DNA from 2 places in the Tenacibaculum sp. genome. Region 2 is predicted to be linked to the other one. Evidence: riboswitches for the same ligand, from Rfam matches in the RefSeq annotation. Region 2 holds a riboswitch; the other holds the start of a gene.
What was found. A riboswitch is a leader RNA that binds a small molecule or an ion and turns the genes downstream of it on or off. The one in region 2 is predicted to bind cobalamin.

Region 1: another riboswitch for cobalamin. It lies ahead of ACN0WY_RS12710 (TonB-dependent receptor plug domain-containing protein); the one in region 2 lies ahead of metE (5-methyltetrahydropteroyltriglutamate--homocysteine S-methyltransferase).

The regions. Positions count from the first base shown of each region.
Region 1 covers NZ_JBLWTZ010000016.1:51,688-61,395, reverse strand. The annotation lists gene ACN0WY_RS12740 (ABC transporter substrate-binding protein) at 1-508, opposite strand, end outside; gene cobC (alpha-ribazole phosphatase) at 521-1,048, opposite strand; gene ACN0WY_RS12730 (adenosylcobinamide-GDP ribazoletransferase) at 1,033-1,803, opposite strand; gene cobT (nicotinate-nucleotide--dimethylbenzimidazole phosphoribosyltransferase) at 1,806-2,843, opposite strand; gene ACN0WY_RS12720 (bifunctional adenosylcobinamide kinase/adenosylcobinamide-phosphate guanylyltransferase) at 2,847-3,350, opposite strand; gene ACN0WY_RS12715 (ABC transporter substrate-binding protein) at 3,452-4,390, shown strand; cobalamin riboswitch at 4,400-4,595, shown strand; gene ACN0WY_RS12710 (TonB-dependent receptor plug domain-containing protein) at 4,678-6,570, shown strand; gene ACN0WY_RS12705 (thiol-disulfide oxidoreductase DCC family protein) at 6,645-7,058, opposite strand; gene ACN0WY_RS12700 (ABC transporter ATP-binding protein) at 7,207-7,911, shown strand; gene ACN0WY_RS12695 (ABC transporter permease) at 7,914-9,143, shown strand; gene ACN0WY_RS12690 (ABC transporter permease) at 9,146-9,708, shown strand, end outside.
Region 2 covers NZ_JBLWTZ010000002.1:221,611-231,318, forward strand. The annotation lists gene ACN0WY_RS02335 (Crp/Fnr family transcriptional regulator) at 1-69, shown strand, start outside; gene ACN0WY_RS02340 (NAD(P)/FAD-dependent oxidoreductase) at 152-1,426, shown strand; gene ACN0WY_RS02345 (DJ-1/PfpI family protein) at 1,434-2,189, shown strand; cobalamin riboswitch at 2,301-2,488, shown strand; gene metE (5-methyltetrahydropteroyltriglutamate--homocysteine S-methyltransferase) at 2,674-4,998, shown strand; partial or broken gene ACN0WY_RS02355 (acyl-CoA thioesterase) at 5,064-5,444, shown strand; gene ACN0WY_RS02360 (tRNA1(Val) (adenine(37)-N6)-methyltransferase) at 5,531-6,250, opposite strand; gene mnmD (tRNA (5-methylaminomethyl-2-thiouridine)(34)-methyltransferase MnmD) at 6,467-7,126, opposite strand; gene ACN0WY_RS02370 (hypothetical protein) at 7,134-7,553, opposite strand; gene ACN0WY_RS02375 (DUF4920 domain-containing protein) at 7,553-8,065, opposite strand; gene ACN0WY_RS02380 (branched-chain amino acid aminotransferase) at 8,186-9,235, shown strand; gene ACN0WY_RS02385 (TlpA family protein disulfide reductase) at 9,303-9,708, shown strand, end outside.

The DNA.
Region 1 (9,708 bases), on a different contig from region 2:
CTGTTTTTTTGATGTTTTGGTATAGTTTCGTATTTGGATGAAGCGCAAAACCAACCACCAATTCTGGTTCAATATCAATCAACTTTTCGGTATTCATGTCTTGTTCCAAACCTAATTCAACAATGTTACCTTCGTCAATTCTATTCCTTGTCTTTTTTGAAGAAACATATTTGGTATGCGGAAAACCAACAATAGTGTTTTCAGCATTCAAAAGTTCCAACATCGGAACATGTGTAGTACTGGTAACCACTATTTTTTCGATAGGAACTTTAATTTCATTTTTAGAAAGGTTGGTTTTATTAGTAAGGGGGTAAGAAAAATATTCGTGCGAGCTTTGAAAAGCTTTTTTGATGACTAATTTTTTTGCTCCGTTTTCTAAGATAATATCAAATCCTTTGGCGTATTTTACAGCGCTTTTAGCAGGTGTTTTTTCAGTAGTTTTTTTAGTTTCTTGTTGACACTGTGTGAACAGAAGTAATAAAGAAAAAATAAGTAAATAGCGTTTCATAGTAAGATGTTTTTATAGATGGAAGATTAGTGTATCTCCGTAATTTAGTTTTAATTCAAATGATTTTTCCAACGGAATTTCATTCATATATGCCCAAAGACTTCTCATAACTCCCGCATGGGTAATAAGCACTACTTTTTGATGGTTTTTGGTTGTTAATTCGGTTAAAAAACTGGTAGTTCTATGGTGTAAATCGATATAGGATTCTCCGTTTTTAGCAGGAGTTTTTACAAAATTATTCATCCAAATATCGAGCTCTTTTTTATCAATATCGTTCCATTTTTGGAGTTCCCAATCACCAAAATCAAGTTCTTTCAATCGATCGTCAAAAATTACGTTAGCTGAAAGTTTTTCAGCCAAAAGCTTACAGCGTTGTAAGGGACTGCTGTAATACGTTACATCAGCATCGTTCACAGGAACTTTTTTTAGAATACTACTCACTTCTTCTTCAAAAGTAGTAGCAACCCCTATATCTGCCTGACCATAGCATATATCTTTGGCAATATCAGGTGTGGTATGTCGTACTAAAATAACTTCCATAAGGCGAGTAGGCTTAGATAAAAAACAATTTCAGCTACTTGTTGCAAAGCACCCGCACAATCTCCTGTTTGACCACCAATCCATTTTTTAAAAAAGTGCCCCATGTACAAATAGGTGAGTAATAAGGGAAGTAATACTAAAAATACCATTGGTTTTTGAAAGAAAAATAAGGGAACTATTCCGAAAATAGCTGATATGAGTAGCGATTTACTACTCATTTGTTGGGTGGTTGGCTTTATTTTAGAACTGTCAATATCTCTTACATAGTCATGTGTGTACAATAAAACCGTTGCGATAAATCGGCTAATACTGTGTCCTGAAATAATAACTAAAATTAGATTGACGGATAGGCTTTGTAAATGATATAAAGCTAAAAACTTTATCGCTAGGATAAAGACCAAACCACTCACTCCGAAAGTTCCGAGTCTGGAATCTTTCATAATGGTTAAAATCTTTTCTTTGGTCCATCCGCCACCAAAACCATCGCAAACATCGGCAAATCCATCTTCGTGAAAAGCTCCTGTAATCCAAACGGAACTAATCATACTGATTACAATCGCAATATCCGTAGGAAAAATATAAGAAGAGGCAAAATAGGCTAGTGCTGCAATGCTTCCAACTACAATTCCTACTAAAGAAAAATAACGACTGCTTTTGTTGAGTATTTCAGGCGAGTGATTTACCCATTTAGGACACGGAATTCGTGTGAAAAATAATACAGCAGTTAAAAAATAATGGATTTGTCTTTTTATCATAACTAGGCTTCGCTAATATTGGCACTTTTAAAAGTCGCCATTTCGTTTAAAAAGTTTACACTCGATTGAATAATAGGAAATGCAACAGCACAACCTGTACCTTCCCCTAAGCGTAAGCCTAAATTTAAAAGCGGTTCAGCATTTAAGAAGGCTAACATTTTTTGATGTCCTTGCTCCCCTGAATTATGACAAAAAATACAATAGTCCAGAATATCAGATTCCATTGCATGAGCTGCTAATAGGGCAGCAGTCACAATAAAACCATCAATTAGTAAGGTCATTTTTAAAGAAGCAGCTTCTAACATGGCTCCACACATCATTACAATTTCAAATCCGCCAAAAGCAGTTAAGGCTTCTATAGGTGTTGAAATAGAATCGGCGTGTAACTTATAAACCTCACATAATGTGTCGACTTTTGTTTGTAGTCCTTTGTCATCCACTCCAGTACCTCTACCCACACAGTTTTCAATAGGTGTATTGGTAAAATAACTCATTAACAAAGCCGCAGATGATGTGTTGCTAATCCCCATTTCACCAAAACCAATAACATTGCAACCTTCGCTATACACCTTTCTTACCAATTGTCTTCCTTTTTCTAAAGCTTCTTGGCATTGTTCTAGCGTCATGGCTTTGGTAGTGCTATAATCTTGTGTCCCTTTTGCTATTTTGGCATTGGTAAGTTGTGGATGCTCTTCAAAATCAGCATTTACACCAGCATCTATAATGTTTAAATGAATGTTATTCTGTTTACAAAACACATTAATAGCAGCACCTCCTTGCAAAAAGTTAAACACCATTTGTTGCGTAACCTCTTGTGGGTACGGACTCACTTTTCCTGTGGTAGCAATTCCATGATCTCCTGCAAAAACCATAATAGTAGGTTTTGAGAGTACAGGTGTAGTGGTATTTTGAATTAAACCAATTTGCATGGCGATTTTTTCTAAACTCCCTAAAGCACCAATTGGCTTGGTTTTGAAGTTGATTTCTTCTTGAAGTTCGTTCTGTAAATCTTTTGATAGGGGAGTTATTGTTGTTGTCATGTGTTATTTTAAAGTTAAAGGAAGTCCAGATACCATAAAAGTGGCTTTATCAGCTAACTTTGCTATGTGTTGGTTCGTCCAACCTTGTAGTTGTGTAAATTTTCTACTAGATTCGGAATTGGCATGTAATCCCATACCAATTTCATTAGAAATGATGATAATATTGGCGTCAATTTCTACCAGTTTATTGATTTCTTCTTTGGCGATTTCTAATGCTTTTTCAATATCATATTTTGTGTCCACAAAGAAATTTGTTAGCCACAGCGTTACACAATCGATAACCACCGTTTGTTTTTCAGCAATCACGTTGCTTAACCATTTTTCCTCTTCAACAGTGGTCCAGCGTTCATCTCTATCAGCAACATGTCTGTCAACTCGTTGCTGAAAATTGTCATCCCAAATACGAGAAGTGGCTAGGTAAATAGGGGTGTCAGATAAAGATTCGGCTAACTTTTGAGCATAGCTACTTTTACCTGAGCGTTCACCTCCTGAGATATAATATATCATGAAATCGCATTTTTTGTTGACACAAAGATTGGAAAGATTTTTAATAAAAAACAAATTAAAATAGAGAACTGTTTATTTTTGCTGAACTAAAACCACGAATTATGACAGTATCTTCTTTTATGCCAGCAGTAACTCAGATGATTTATGACATGGGCTTACAGAACTATTTAAACGGAATTACTTTTGAGTGTCCAGAAGTAGCTTTACAAGAAAAAGAAGTAGCTGTTCGATATAAGTTGGAAGGAAAAGTGTTAACGAGTAAAGAAATAACGGCTATTTTTTCTAAAACCAAGGCAGAAGGAAAGACGTTGTATTATGTTGATGAACCTGTTTTGGAACGTATCGCACCCGACATTGTTTTTACACAAGATGTATGTGATGTTTGCCAGATAGATACAGAATCTGTGGCAAAATCGGCGTATAAACTACCAAAGGTTCCAGAATTAATTTCGATTACTCCTAATTCGTTAGAAGATGTTTTTGAGAATGCATTAACCATTGCAAAAGCTATGAAGCAGGAAGCAATAGGAGAAGCGTATGTAAGTGGATTGAAAAAACGTATTTATGATATTGTAGATGTGCAACGTGAACATAGAATCCAGTCTAAAAGTGTAATGTTGTTAGAATGGATTGATCCGTTGTTCAACTGCGGACACTGGATTCCTCATCAAATAGGGTATGCAGGTGGAATCGATTTGTTATCGCATCCATCAGGAGATAGCATTGTAATTTCTTGGGATAAAATCGTAAAATACAATCCAGAGGTATTGATTATCGCTCCTTGTGGATACGGAATTGATAGAACTCTTGAGGATATGAAATTTTTAGAAGAAAGAGAGGAATGGACGTCTTTAAGAGCGGTAAAAAACAAACAAGTGTATATTGCCGACTTTGCCATGTTTACACAATCTTCTGCAGGAACTTTAGTAGAAGGAATTGAATGTTTGGCAAAAATGATTCATCCAGCGTATTATACCCTTCCAGAAAACTTACAAACAAAATTCGCAAATTATCATGATTTGATGGTTGCTAATTTATAAGAATACTATACATTTGCCGTGATTTTTGGTTTTTCTTTAATCACCTATTAAAGAGAATTAAAAGGGAATTCGGTGCAAAACCGAAGCTGTTCCCGCAACTGTAAGCTACTAAGCTTGTAACAATTACTCAAACCACTGTTTTTAAAATGGGAAGGTATGTTGCAAGACGCAAGCCAGGAGACCTGCCAAGATTCAACATGTAATTCGAACTTTCGGGATAAAAGTTTGGGTGTGGTTTTTCTACGCTTATATTTTTCCTGATTTTAAACTTTAATGATTAAGTAGTAATGAAAAAAAAAGTACTTTACTTAAGTGTTTTAACATCATTTTTTGCGTTTAATATCAATGCGCAAGAACAAGACAAAACAATACAACTAGATGAAGTTGTAATTTCAGATTCTAAATTCAAATTAAAAAAGGAAAATTCTGGAAAAGTTATTCATAAAATAACAGCAGAAACTATTGAAAGAAACAGTGGTAAAAATGTTGTTGATTTAATTAATAGTATTTCAGGAATTGAAATAAACGGAAACACAAGTTCACCAGGACAAACTTTAGGAGTTTTTGTTAGAGGAGGAAGTACCAAAGAAGTAGTCGTATTAATTGATGGAATTCAGGTGTCTAATCCATCAAGTAGCTCTGGAAGTTTTGATTTAAGATTATTAGACTTAAATGATGTTGAATCTATAGAGGTTATTAAAGGAGCAGCCAGTACTTTATATGGAACAGGAGCAGCAACAGCTGTAATAAATATTAAGTTAAAAGAAGCAAAATCAAATAAAACCAATGTAGCGTTATCGTTGTTTGGTGGAACAAATAATGACCAAAACACGAAGAGTGGCACAAGCATTCAAAGTTCAGCAAATGTGAATGGGAAAATCAATGATTTTAACTATTTAGTAAGCTTTTCTTCTCTAGATACAAAAGGAACATCTGCAGCAAGAGCAGAAGGGGGAGAGACTTTCAAAGCAGATCCTTTCCAACGTATTTCTACAAATGTGAAGTTAGGTTATAAGTTTAATGATAAGTTTTCTATCAATACTCTAGGGAGTTATAGTGAATTTACCAATAGTTATGATGGAGGTTCTTTCGCAGATGCTGATAACGTTTCGTTAGATAAAAGCTATAGAGTAAGCTTATCTCCTAAATATGAGTACGGAAAAGGAAGTGTACAAATAAACATGGCCTATAGTAAGTATGATTCTAATAGAGTTAACACTCAATATCCAGGAATAAGCAAAGGTGAAAACTACATAGCTGATGCATTTCTTAAGCATGAATTTGATAAAATATATTTTTTAGCTGGGGTTAATTTTCAACATAATACAATTGAAACCTATTCAATTCCTTATGGAGAAACGGAGTTAACGAAGACAGAGTATTCAGAGGAACCAACAACAAAATTGATAGATCCATATGTGAACGCTGTTTATGTATCAGATTTTGGATTGAACGTAAATGCAGGAGTTAGATTGAATAACCATAATAAATATGGTAACCATTTTGTATATAACGTGAATCCATCTTATAGAATAAAACAAGAAAATGGATATGTTAAGTTCTTAGCATCATACAGTACAGCTTTTATAGCTCCTTCTGTTCAAGATTTATATGCTTCTTGGGGGAATGTTGATTTAGAACCACAAGAGAGTGTAACTTATGAAGGAGGAGTAGAGTATAAGCTAAACTCATTAGTACTTAATGCTGTTTATTTTAATAGAGATATAGAAAACATAATTGCATACAATCCTACAACGTATACAATGGACAATATTGGTGATGCTGTTGTAAATGGGGTTGAGTTTAATGTAAATTATAAATTATTAGAAAGTTTAGGTTTGAATACTAATTATACCTACACAAATAATGAAGAAACAGCCATTAGAATTCCAAAACATAAAATTAACGCAGGAGTAAATTATGAAATTAAAGCTACTAATTTGTCGTTAAATTATCAATATGTTAGTGATAGAGATGATACAGATTTTAGAGGATTCCCTTATGAGAATGTTTCATTAGAGTCATATTCGTTGTTAGATTTTTCAGCTAATCATAAGTTGAACGATAATGTAAAGTTATTTTTAGGAGTAACTAACATTTTAAATGAAGATTATCAAGAAACTTTAGGATATACAACTCTTGGAAGAAATTATAAGTTGGGAGTTCGTTTATCCTTTTAATTTATAGAGCGTCCCCCAAAATAAACAGGGAAATATTGCTATGAATAAGCTCACCAATTTGGTGAGCTTATTTTTTATAAAAACTTTTCTTGTATTTCTTTAGAAGGAACCATGCACGCTTCTTTTTTACCAAACCATTTGTAACGATTTTTAGCAATATAATCGTATACAATATTTCTAAGCCCCTCTGGAAATACCCAAAAAACTTGTGTTAATTTCCAGATTCCACCAAAACCATTCATAATTTTTAACGCAGCCGTAGATTTAATATCATAAGCTACATTTGGCTCATATAGTATAATAGAATCAACCTTTGAAGTATCTATTCCTAAATATTGTGTAATTTCTTTTCCTATATCAGACTGAAGAGAAGTAAAAACAAACTGATTTTTCACGTCATATTTTATAACTTTTAGCACACTATTGTTGCAAAAATTACACACACCATCAAACAAAATCACTTTTTTATCACTAGGTAAATTGTTCATATTTAATTTTTTGTAAAAAATTAAGCGCTAACTTGTAACATTAATCAAAATTAAGCGTCTTGTAAGAAAGTAAATAACGATTTAACAATAATTTATCAGTAGATTAGAAAGATCAGTATTTATTTTTATTTAAAAATTAACTAACACTATGATTCGAATAGAAAATCTTCACAAATCTTACCCTATAGGAAAAGACTCACTTCATGTTTTAAAAGGGTTGGATTTACATATAAAAGAAGGGGAATTTGTGTCTATTATGGGATCTTCAGGGTCTGGAAAATCTACCTTATTAAATATTGTAGGATTATTAGATACACACGATGAAGGAAACTATTACTTAAATGGACAGTTAATAGAAAACTTAAATGAAAAGAAAGCTGCGGTATTGCGTAACAAGTTTTTAGGATTCGTTTTCCAGTCATTTAACTTAATTTCTTACAAAACCGCTTTAGAGAATGTTGCATTACCGTTATACTACAAAGGAGTTTCTAGGAAAGAACGATTAGAAATAGCTTTAGAGTACCTTGAAAAAGTAGGATTAAAAGAATGGGCTAATCACTTGCCAAACGAGCTTTCTGGAGGTCAAAAGCAACGAGTAGCAATTGCAAGAGCTTTAGCCACCAAACCAAAAGTAGTGTTAGCAGATGAACCAACAGGAGCATTAGATTCAACTACAACCGATTCGGTAATGGATTTACTAAAAGAAATTAACGATGAAGGGATGACTGTTTTTGTAATTACACACGAAGAAGAAGTAGCTGCTCAAACCAATAGAGTTGTTCGTTTAAAAGATGGAGTTATCATTAGTGATGAGTTAACAGAAGCGGCAACAAATAAAGCAAAAGCAATTTAATTATGTTTGATTTAGATCGCTGGAGAGAAATATTTCAAAGTATTGGTAAAAATAAGCTGCGTTCAGTTTTATCAGGATTCACCGTAGCCTTTGCAATTTTACTATTTACCTTATTATTCGGAATTGTGTCAGGATTGCAAAATCAGTTTAAAACAGCTTTTGTAGACGATGCAACCAATGCTATGTTTGTAAGAGTATGGAAAACATCCAAACCTTATAAAGGATTACAAACAGGAAGAAGAATTCAACTTAAAAATAAAGATTTTGACTACGTAAAAGATACCTACGATAACAAAATTCAACATTTAACAGCAAGAATATATAAGAGCGTAAATATTGCCTATAAAAACAATCAAAATAACTACCAGTTAAGAGCAGTTCATCCAGATCATCAGTTTTTAGAAAAAACAATTATTGATGAAGGAAGGTATATTAACGATTTAGACTTAAAAAATAAATCTAAAGTAATTGTAATTGGTAGGCTTGTAAAGCAAGATTTATTTGGAGAAAAGCCAGCGTTAGGAAAAAGAGTAAATGTTGATGGGATTTCGTATAAAGTAGTCGGAATATTTTCTGATAAAGGAGGAGATAATGAAGAACGATTGACCTATATGCCTGTTACAACAGCGCAGAAATTATATGGAAACAACGATTACATCAGTCAAATTAATATAGGATATGACCCTAAACTAAACCTTGATCAAGCGATTACATTTGGGAATCGACTAGAAAGAGATTTACGTAATAAGCTAGATATTCATCCTGATGATCAAAGTGCGTTATCTGTAAGAAATATGGCAGAAGCAAATAAAGGAATCAACCAATTTATGTTTGCATTGTACTTTATTGTCATTTTTGTAGGTTCAGGTACCTTAATTGCAGGAATTATTGGTATTAGTAATATTATGATTTTTGTGATTAAAGAGCGTACCAAAGAGTTCGGAATCCGTAAAGCATTAGGAGCAAAACCATCTTCAATTATTGGTATGGTAATTCAAGAGTCTATTTTAATAACCACTATCGCGGGGTATTTAGGACTGAGTTTAGGAACCTATATTTTAAGTGCTATTGGAGATAGTTTAGAAAAATACTTTATCAAAGATCCAAGTGTAAGTCCGGGAATTGTAATAGGAGCTACCATTATTTTAATCTTATCAGGATTAATTGCAGGGTATTTACCAGCAAAAAAGGCAGCACAAATTAAACCAATTGTAGCACTAAGAGCAGACTAATTATGAAGTTTTTATTTGATTCAGACACTTGGCAAGAAATTTACGGAAGTATTCGTAAAAACAAATTAAGAACGGGTATCACCATTGTAGGTGTGCTATGGGGAATTTTCATATTAGTTGTCTTGTTAGGGGCTGCGCGTGGTATGGAAAACAATTTTAAAAGAATTTTTGGAGACTTTGCAACCAATAGTGTTTTTATGTGGACGCAGAGAACTGACATGCCTTTTAAAGGGTTTCAAAAAGGAAGAAGATTTAATTTAACCTTTAAAGACATTGAGGTACTTGAAAAAGAATACGCCAATGAAATAAAGCTATTAGCACCTAGAAATCAAACTAACGGTACTGTTGTTAAAGATTTTAAATCAGGTGATTTTCAGGTAAGTGGTGATTATCCAGTGCTAGATCGTGTACAAAAGAAAGATTTAATCTACGGAAGATTTCTCAATCAAAACGACATAAAGAACAATTCAAAAGTTTGTGTTATTTCTGAAGATATGTACAAACAACTGTTCGATAAAAAGGAAATACCTATTGGACAGTATGTGAAGATTAGCAACGTAAACTA
Region 2 (9,708 bases):
CCTCAATATTTATTAGCTAGCTTTTTAGGCTTAACTCCTGAATATTTAAGTGAAATTAAAAGAAAATAACATTTCTTAAGCTAGTTTATTTTTTACTGAAATCTTCTTAACTACCTTTGTACTTATATTAATTTAAGGGCATAATAGCATTATGAAAAATATGAAAAAACTTGTCGTTGTTGGCGGCGGGTTTGCTGGATTAGAACTTATAAAAGGATTAGGAAATTCAGAAAATTATCAGATTATTTTAGTAGATAGTAATAACTACAACTTCTTTCCTCCTTTAATCTATCAAGTATCTACAGGTTTTATGGAACCATCTGCAATTAGTTATCCATTCAGAAAAATATTAAGAAAGTTTAAAAACGCTCGTTTTCGACTCGGTACTCTTGAAAAAGTTGTTCCCGAAGAAAACAAAATAGTGGTAAGTAATGGAGAAATAGAATACGACATCTTAGTAATGGCTACTGGAACAGAAACTAACTTTTTTGGAAACAAAAACATTGAAAAGTACAGTTTACCTATGAAAACGATTAGTGATGCCTTATCTCTTAGAAATGTTATCTTAACTAGATTTGACCGAGCTACTAGAATTCACAATCCAGAGGAAAGAAAAAAATGTTTAACTTTTGTAATCGCTGGCGCAGGTCCTACTGGAGTTGAGCTTTCAGGAATTTTATCTGAAATTAAAACGTCAATTATCATAAAAGATTATCCTGAGTTAGATGAAAACGACTTTGGAGAAATTCACCTTATCGATGGTCAAAGCTCTGTGTTAGCTCCTATGTCTAAAAAAGCACAAAAATACACTTCTAAAAAGTTAAGTGAGCTCGGAGTTAGATTAACGATGAATACTATGGTTAATGACTTTGATGGTGAAACTGTGTACTTATCAAACGGAGAAAAAATAGAAACCAAAAACCTTATTTGGGCAGCTGGTGTATGTGCAAAAACATTTGATGGTTTTTCAACAGAAAGCTTTGGTCCCGGTAGAAGATTAAAAACAAATTCATTTAATATAGTACATTCATATGATAACATTTATGCTTTAGGAGACTGCGCCTTAGTTTTAGGCGATGAGAACTATCCTAATGGGCACCCGCAATTAGCCCAACCAGCATTACAACAGGCAAAGAACTTAGCTAAAAATCTTAATAGGAAAAACGATAACTGGAAGACTTTTCAGTACAACGACAAAGGCTCTTTAGCTATTATTGGACGAAATAAGGCTGTACTTGACTTTCCTGGTCAAAAACAATCCTTAAAAGGTTTTGTTGCATGGTTAATTTGGATTTTTGTACATATCATGGGACTTGTAAACTTTAAAAACAAAGTAAGAACTCTATACAACTGGTTAGGCTACTACATATACAAAGACCAATATTTTAGAATGATTATTAAACCTACTCAAAGAGATACTAAATAAAATACGCATGAAAAATTTAAGCATTGTAACACTACTAATTTTTACAATTATTACTGTTAGTTGTAATTCAGAAAAATCGAAAACAGATAACAAAACTGAAGAAGTTGAACAAGTTATATCTCCAACTGACACCCTAACTAAACACCTAAAACCTTTTAATCCCGATCTACCAACAATTGGACTTTTAATGTTTAACGGAGTTTTACAAGGAGAAGTTATAGCAACGTCAGATGTTTTTGGTAAAGTAGACAAAGATGGTAAACAACTTTTTAATGTAGTAGCAATAGCTGAGACTCCTAAACCCATTACTACCGAAGAAGGAATGCATTTTGTTCCTGATTATACTTTTGACAACTGTCCTAAGCTAACAGCTTTATTTGTACCAAGCGCTTACGATATGTATGCTCAAGTACATAATAATAAAGTGGTAAATTTTATAAAAACAAAAAATCAAGAAACCCAATACACTGTTAGTAATTGTGCTGGGGCAAATTTAATTGGTAAATCAGGTATAGCAGATGGTCATAAAATTGTAACATGGATTGGTGGTGGTGAACAACTACAAAAAGACTATCCAAATTTAAAAGTGCAAAACGACAGCTTGGTGACTTTTGTTAAGGACGGTAAGTTTTTATCTTCAAACGGAAATTTAGCTAGTTATATTTCAGCATTGGAGCTTCTTGAAATTATGACAAATACAGAACACAGAAAATTTATTGAAAGTTACTTATACCTAGATCAACTTAAAAAATGGGAACAGTAAACATTCACTATCATTGCTCTTTTTCAAACATAAGCATCAATTAATTGATGCTTTTTTTATGCTCTTTTCTCAAAAAATAATACCTACATTTACCCCGATAAGTTCTTTACATACTTCATCAACCGAAAAGGTTTTACTTAGCTGTAGATTAATAGGGAATCGTGTGCAAATCACGAACTGTCGCGCAACTGTAAGTAACACACCAAAAGTTTTTATCCTAGCATATCCACTGCCAAAAGCGGGAAGGATGATAAAAGCTGTTATAAGTCAGGAGACCTGCCTATTCGGATATTGACAATGCTTTCGCGATTTGAAGCTTTTGGGTCATACCGATGTTATATTTTAACGCACACTTTCTTTTATAGAATGCCGTGCTTGTTTTGGTATACCATTATTTTTCCTCAAACATCTTATCGTTTTTAGCATTGCGAAGCATCTAAAAGAGCTTTTAAATTATTGTTTAATTATAAAAGTTTAAAAGAAAATGCAAACGCACATTCTTGGCTATCCGCGTATTGGTAGCAACAGAGAACTCAAAAAAGCCTGCGAGCAATATTGGTCGGGCAAAACTAGTTTACAGGAACTTCTTGAAACAGGAAGAAACATCTGTCAACAAAACTGGGAAACACAGCAAAAAGCAGGCATAGACCTCATTCCTTGTAATGATTTTTCTTATTACGATCAGGTGTTAGATATGACACTTACTGTTGGTGCAGTTCCTAAACGTTACAATGAAGTAGCTTTAAAAACTTCAAACTCTGAACTGGATCTTTACTTTGCTATGGCAAGAGGATATCAAAAAGATAACCTTGATATTACTGCTATGGAAATGACCAAATGGTTTGACACCAATTACCATTATATCGTTCCTGAATTTTATAGAGATCAAGAGTTTAAACTGTTTTCCAACAAAATTGTTAATGAGTTTGTCGGGGCAAAACAAGCGGGAATTAATGCCAAACCTGTAATTATTGGTTTGGTTAGCTACCTTCTTTTAGGAAAAGAAAAAGAAGAAGGTTTTGACAAATTAGATTTGGCCTCAAAACTACTTCCTGTGTATCTTGAAATTCTACAAGAGCTTCAAACACATGGCGCTGAGTGGATTCAGTTTGACGAACCTTTCTTAGCATTAGACTTGAGTGAAAAAACTAAAGAAACCTATCAATTTATCTATAATGAGATTAGAAAAAAGTTCCCTAAACTACAATTTATAGTGACTACCTATTTTGAAGGACTAAAAGATAACCTTTCGTTGGCCAATATTCTCCCTATAGATGCACTACATATCGACTTAGTTCGCTGCGAAGAACAATTAGATGATGTATTGAACACATTTACTGAAAACAAAATTTTATCATTAGGTATTGTAGATGGTAGAAATATTTGGAAGAATGATTTTGAAAAGTCCTTGCAACTTATTCAAAAAGCTACTGATAAATTGGGCTCTGACAGAGTTTTTATAGCTCCTTCTTGTTCCTTATTACATTCCCCATGTGATTTAGACTTAGAGACATCTTTAGACGGCCAAATTAAACAATGGCTTGCCTTCGCTAAACAAAAACTTACCGAAGTAAGCTTATTAAAAAAGTTATCTAAAAGCACTAGTGATAAAAGTGTTTTAAATGCTTTTGAAGAAAACAAAAAAGCTATTGAAAACAGAAAATCTTCAACATTAATTCATCATAACGATGTAAAACTGCGTGTTGATGCCGTTACTAAATTAGATTCTCAAAGAAAAAATGACTTTTCAGTTCGTCAAGAAGCACAAAATAAAGTATTGAATTTACCACTATTCCCTACCACTACCATTGGCTCCTTCCCTCAAACCAAAGAAGTAAGAAGCTGGAGGGTTCAGTATAAAAAAGGAAATTTAAGTAGTAAAGAATATAAATACTTACTTAAAAAGGAAACTCAAAAGACCATTCAATGGCAAGAAAAAATAGGTCTTGACGTATTAGTTCATGGTGAATATGAACGAAACGACATGGTAGAGTATTTTGGTGAGCAACTTGCTGGGGTTACTTTCACTAAAAAAGGTTGGGTTCAAAGTTATGGTAGTCGTTGTGTAAAACCTCCTATCATTTATGGCGATGTTTACCGACCTCATCCAATGACTGTTTACTGGTCGCAATACGCGCAATCTTTAACTGACAAATGGGTTAAAGGAATGCTTACAGGCCCTGTTACCATTTTACAATGGTCTTTTGTGCGTGACGATCAACCTCGTAGCATTACTTGTAAACAAATTGCACTGGCTATACGTGATGAAGTTAAAGATCTAGAAAATGCTGGTATTCGAGTTATTCAAATTGACGAACCTGCTATAAGAGAAGGACTTCCTCTTCGAAAATCAGGTTGGAATGATTATCTAAAATGGGCTGTAGAAGCTTTTAAAATTTCATCATGTGGTGTAGATGACGCTACTCAAATACATACACATATGTGTTATTCAGAGTTTAATGACATTATTCAAAACATTGCTGATATGGATGCCGATGTGATTACTATTGAATGTTCACGCTCTCAAATGGAGCTATTGAATGCCTTTGCCGATTTCAAATACCCGAACGAAATTGGTCCTGGAGTTTACGATATCCATTCACCAAGAGTTCCTTCAAAAGAAGAAATGGTTGAGTTACTACAAAAAGCACAAAAAGTTATTCCAGCTTCTCAACTTTGGGTAAATCCGGATTGCGGTTTGAAAACCAGACATTGGGACGAAACAGAAAAAGCATTACTCGCTATGGTTTCCGCTGCAAAAGAAGCTTCATTAAGCTACAGTACTAACACCTTAGAAACTGTAAACTAATAATGGTTTAAAAAGTGCCTGAATACTATCATGTTCAGGCACTAATCATACTAAAGAAATAAAAAATGACCACAGAAGAAAAAATAACTCAATCTGAAACACGAATTTTCAAAGCCGTATTTCCAAATACAACCAATCATTATGATACACTGTTCGGAGGAACTGCCATGCAATTAATGGATGAAGTTGCTTTTATTACTGCAACACGATTTTGCAGACAAAAAGTAGTTACTGTAAGTAGTGATAAAATTGATTTTAAAAAACCCATTCCAGCTGGAACTATTATTGAATTAATTGGACGAGTGAGTTATATAGGTAATAAAAGTTTACAAGTTACTGTTAAAATTTTCACTGAACACATGTATTCGCATCACAGAGAAAAAGCCATTGAAGGGGAGTTTACCTTTGTAGCAATTGATGAAAACAAAAATCCTATTGCAGTAATAAAAAATAGCGCTGAAGAGCTACATTACTCACAACAAGAATATCTTAAAACTAAACAGAAATTTTGATAATATAACCTCATAACAGGTTACATCTTTAAATAAAAATCTTTCGTCAAATTAATATAGGCATCAGTATACTGGTGCCTTTGTGTTTCTATAATTAATTCTTCTTCTTGTATAGAACTTTCAGTAAACGACAGCTCTAATAAACTACGCTTGGTTTCAGTAGTAGGAGTTCCTTTTACTCGGCAAACTCTGTTTAAGTATAAATTATACTTCTTAGCTAGTTCGATAAAACTTTCTTCTTCTTTAAATGGGATAATGGTTGAAAATCTTCCATTTTCAGATAAAATTTCACCCACTCCTTTTAACAACTCTTTAAAAGACAATGAACTCGTAAATCGTGCTTTATTTCTCGCAACATCTTCTGTTTCGTAATTATCGGTATAAAATGGTGGGTTGGATACAATTATATCATACTCTTCTTCTTCCTCAGACATTTCTGCTGCAAATTCCACAAAAGAAGCATTGTAACAAAAGAGTCTATCCCCCCAATCTGATTGCTCAAAATTCTCTACAGTTTGTTCATAAGCATCTCCATCCACCTCTACTGCATCAATCGTCATGGCATCACTTCGTTGTGCTAACATTAATGAAATAACACCTGTACCAGAACCAACATCTAGCATTGTATCTGGATAATCTCCTAAATTACACCATGCACCTAACAATACTGCATCGGTACCAACTTTCATTGCAGTTTTATCTTGATGTACCGCAAACTCTTTAAATTGAAATGGTTTCATTTATAAAAATCTCCCAAGAATTTTTTCTGCATTGAAAAATAAATACAATACAACAATTAATAAAATCACTAAGAATACCCCTCTTTTAGGATTTCCTTTTTTTCGATTACCGAAACGTCTTTTAAACTCCATTTGTTTGTTTTCTAATTTCTATATTAATTACGTAAAATATTATTTCCTAACTTTTGTTCTCGTAACATTTAGCTACGCTGAATATTACTCGCCTACTTTCGTAGCTCGTAACATTTCTCTTTTCCCTGGAGGCCCAGGTAAACGTTCCACCTCAAAACCTACTGCTTGCATTGCTCGTCGTACACTTCCCTTTGCTGAATAGGTTACTAAAACCCCTTCTGGTTTTAACGCAGCAAACATAATTTTAAAAATATCTTCCGTCCATAAATCGGGTTGTACTCTTGCTCCAAAAGCATCAAAATAAATTAAATCGAAGTAATTCTCATCGGTAATTTCGGCAAAAAATTGCTTGCGTTTAGTCAATGAAAAATTAGGAGTAATCTTGTGCTTTTCTTCCCAAGAAACTTCGTGAATTTTATCAAAAAGGTCTTGTTTATCACCTGCCTCTAACTCCGTAACATAATTCAATTTTACTACTTCTTCCTTGGCTACTGGATAAGCTTCAACACCAACGTAATCAATATTTATATCTGCTTCTAAAAGCGTAATAAAACAATTGAGTCCTGTACCAAAACCTATTTCTAAAATAGAAACACTTTTGGTATCTACATATTTTAGTCCATTTCTAATAAATACATGATAGGCTTCTTGTATTGCTCCGTGTTTAGAATGATATTGTTCATTCCATTCGGGTAAATGAATGGTGGTGGAACCATCGGACGTTATGATAATTTCTCGTTTGATAACTAAACTATTTAATCAGTAACTTTTTAATTCTTGGTATTGGCCCTGTGCAAGTTGTTTTATGACAAGCAATGCAACTGTTTACTGCTTGGTTAAAATTTTGTTTTAAAGAATCTTTTGATCCCGAATATACTCGCTGTAAATTTTGAATATACTGTTTTGAAAAAGCTTCAAAACTTACATTCCTATCTGCTGGATCCGTTAAAACAGCAGTATGAATATTCAGATAAGTTTCTGGAAAATCACCTATAGATGCTCCTTCTAAAATCTTATTCTTAATGGTCATATTTCCTTCGTACATAGCATTCATTAAAGCTGCCATTTCGGAAGATTGATACATAATAAGTTCCTCTTTTGGTTCTTTTTTTTCCTCTTTACAAGAAAAAAACACCAAAGACATCAATAAAACAACAATTAATTGTTTCATTATTTCTTCATTAATACTCCATCTGCTTCAAAAGCATAGGTGTATTTTGGTTCTGTAATGTTTGCTATTTCTTCTTCAGATTTTCCTGCATCCTTAGCATAATGTTGTAATTCATCTACAGAAATCTCAGTAACAAAAGCTTTACCATTTACTACCACTTCTTTATGATCTGCATTTAAAGGCATGAAGAAACCGTAATCTTTAAAACGTACCATTGATTCTTCTTCTTTTCCTAAATCTAACTTCATCCAACATCCTTTTTTCTTACATACTTCATTTATTGTTGAAGCAAATTTTATATTCAAGGTATCTCCCTTTTTTAAACTTTTGAATTTAGCTCGCATTTCTTCAGCAGAAATAGCATCGATATCTGTAATCTCATTTCCAAACGATGCATACGCTATTTTTTGTTCTTTAGTAGTGCTTATAGTAGATGTCTCATCTTTCTTTTCAACTTTACAAGCTACAAACCCTATACTTAAAACCGTAGCAAAAACCAATAGTCTTTTCATTTTCAAAAATTTAAAATTAACATTCAACAAATATACTTATATTTCCCTAAGCAAGGAGCTAGACTCAAAATATACCACTAGATTTTGTATCTTCGTAGCACTTCTAAAAACAACAACACAATGAATATTGATATTGAGCTTATACAAGAGTCAAAAATAGACACCGTAGATTTTAATAATTTAACTTTTGGTCGCACTTTTACTGACCACATGTTAGTTTGTGACTTTGCCAACGGAGAATGGAAAACACCTAAAATTATGCCTTATGGACCTTTATTGTTTGAGCCTTCGGCCAGAGTTTTTCATTACGGGCAAGCTGTTTTTGAGGGAATGAAAGCTTACAAGGATGATAATGATGAGGTGTTTTTATTTCGTCTAGATGAGAATTTTCATAGAATTAATACATCTGGCGCTCGTTTAGCAATGCCTCCAGTTCCTGAAAATGTATTTTTTGAAGGGTTAAAAAAGCTGCTTGAAATAGATGATGCATGGATTAAGAAAGGAATTGGAAATTCATTATACATCCGTCCGTTTATTATTGCTTCTGAAGGTGCCATTGCTGCGTCTCCTGCTGAAGAGTATAAATTTATAATTATTTGTTCACCTGCTCAGTCATATTACGCTGGTGAAGTAAGAGTTATTTTTGCTGAAGAGTACAGTCGTTCTGCTGATGGTGGTGTTGGTTTTGCTAAAGCCGCTGGTAACTATGCAGCTCAATTTTACCCTACTAGTTTAGCGCATAAGGAAGGCTATCAACAAATTGTTTGGACTGATGCCAACACTCATGAATACCTTGAGGAAGCAGGAACAATGAATATCTTTTTTAGAATAGGAGACAAACTTGTAACCGCTCCAACCAATGATCGTATTTTAGATGGGGTTACTCGTAAATCGATTATTCAACTTGCTAAAGATTACAAAATAGCTATTGAGGTAAGAAGAGTTTCTGTTGCTGAAATTAAAGAGGCCGCAAGACAAGGTGAACTAAAAGAAATCTTCGGTTCTGGTACAGCAGCTGTTATAAACCCTATAAAAGGTTTTAAACATCAAAATGATACTTTTGAACTGCCTGAGATAAGTGATTCTTATGCCTATTTCTTTAAAGACAAACTACTTAACATTCAGTATAACAAGTTAGAAGACAAGCACAACTGGAGAGTTAAAATTTAATCGTTTCATTAAAAAAAGCTATATTAGTGAACAGAATTAAGTTATTTTAACAAAAAATTCTAAAGAAATGAGAGATATTATACCTACTTTATTATCAATAGGAGTTGGTTTTGCTATTTCATTTTTTGGATTAGATTTTTATTCTGATTCATTAAAAAATGAAAACAAAATCATAGCCCAAAGCAATGAGGTTACTGCTCCTATAGAAACTGTAGAAACCTCTTCGAAAGAAGAAGTACTTCCTAAACCTGTTAGTGAAAATGACATGCCTAAGGAAGCTATGACTGCTGAAGAACCTTCAACTGGAGCCACCTCTATAGAGGTTGAAGATATTCAAAAAAGCTTTGATAATTGGGAGGCTTACACAAAAGAAAACATTGATTTGATGGCTACTTTTACGCCTTTAGACAATGAAGGAACAGCTATGGAGAAAGGGATCTTTTTAACGCTACTTCGCACAGGTGCATACATCC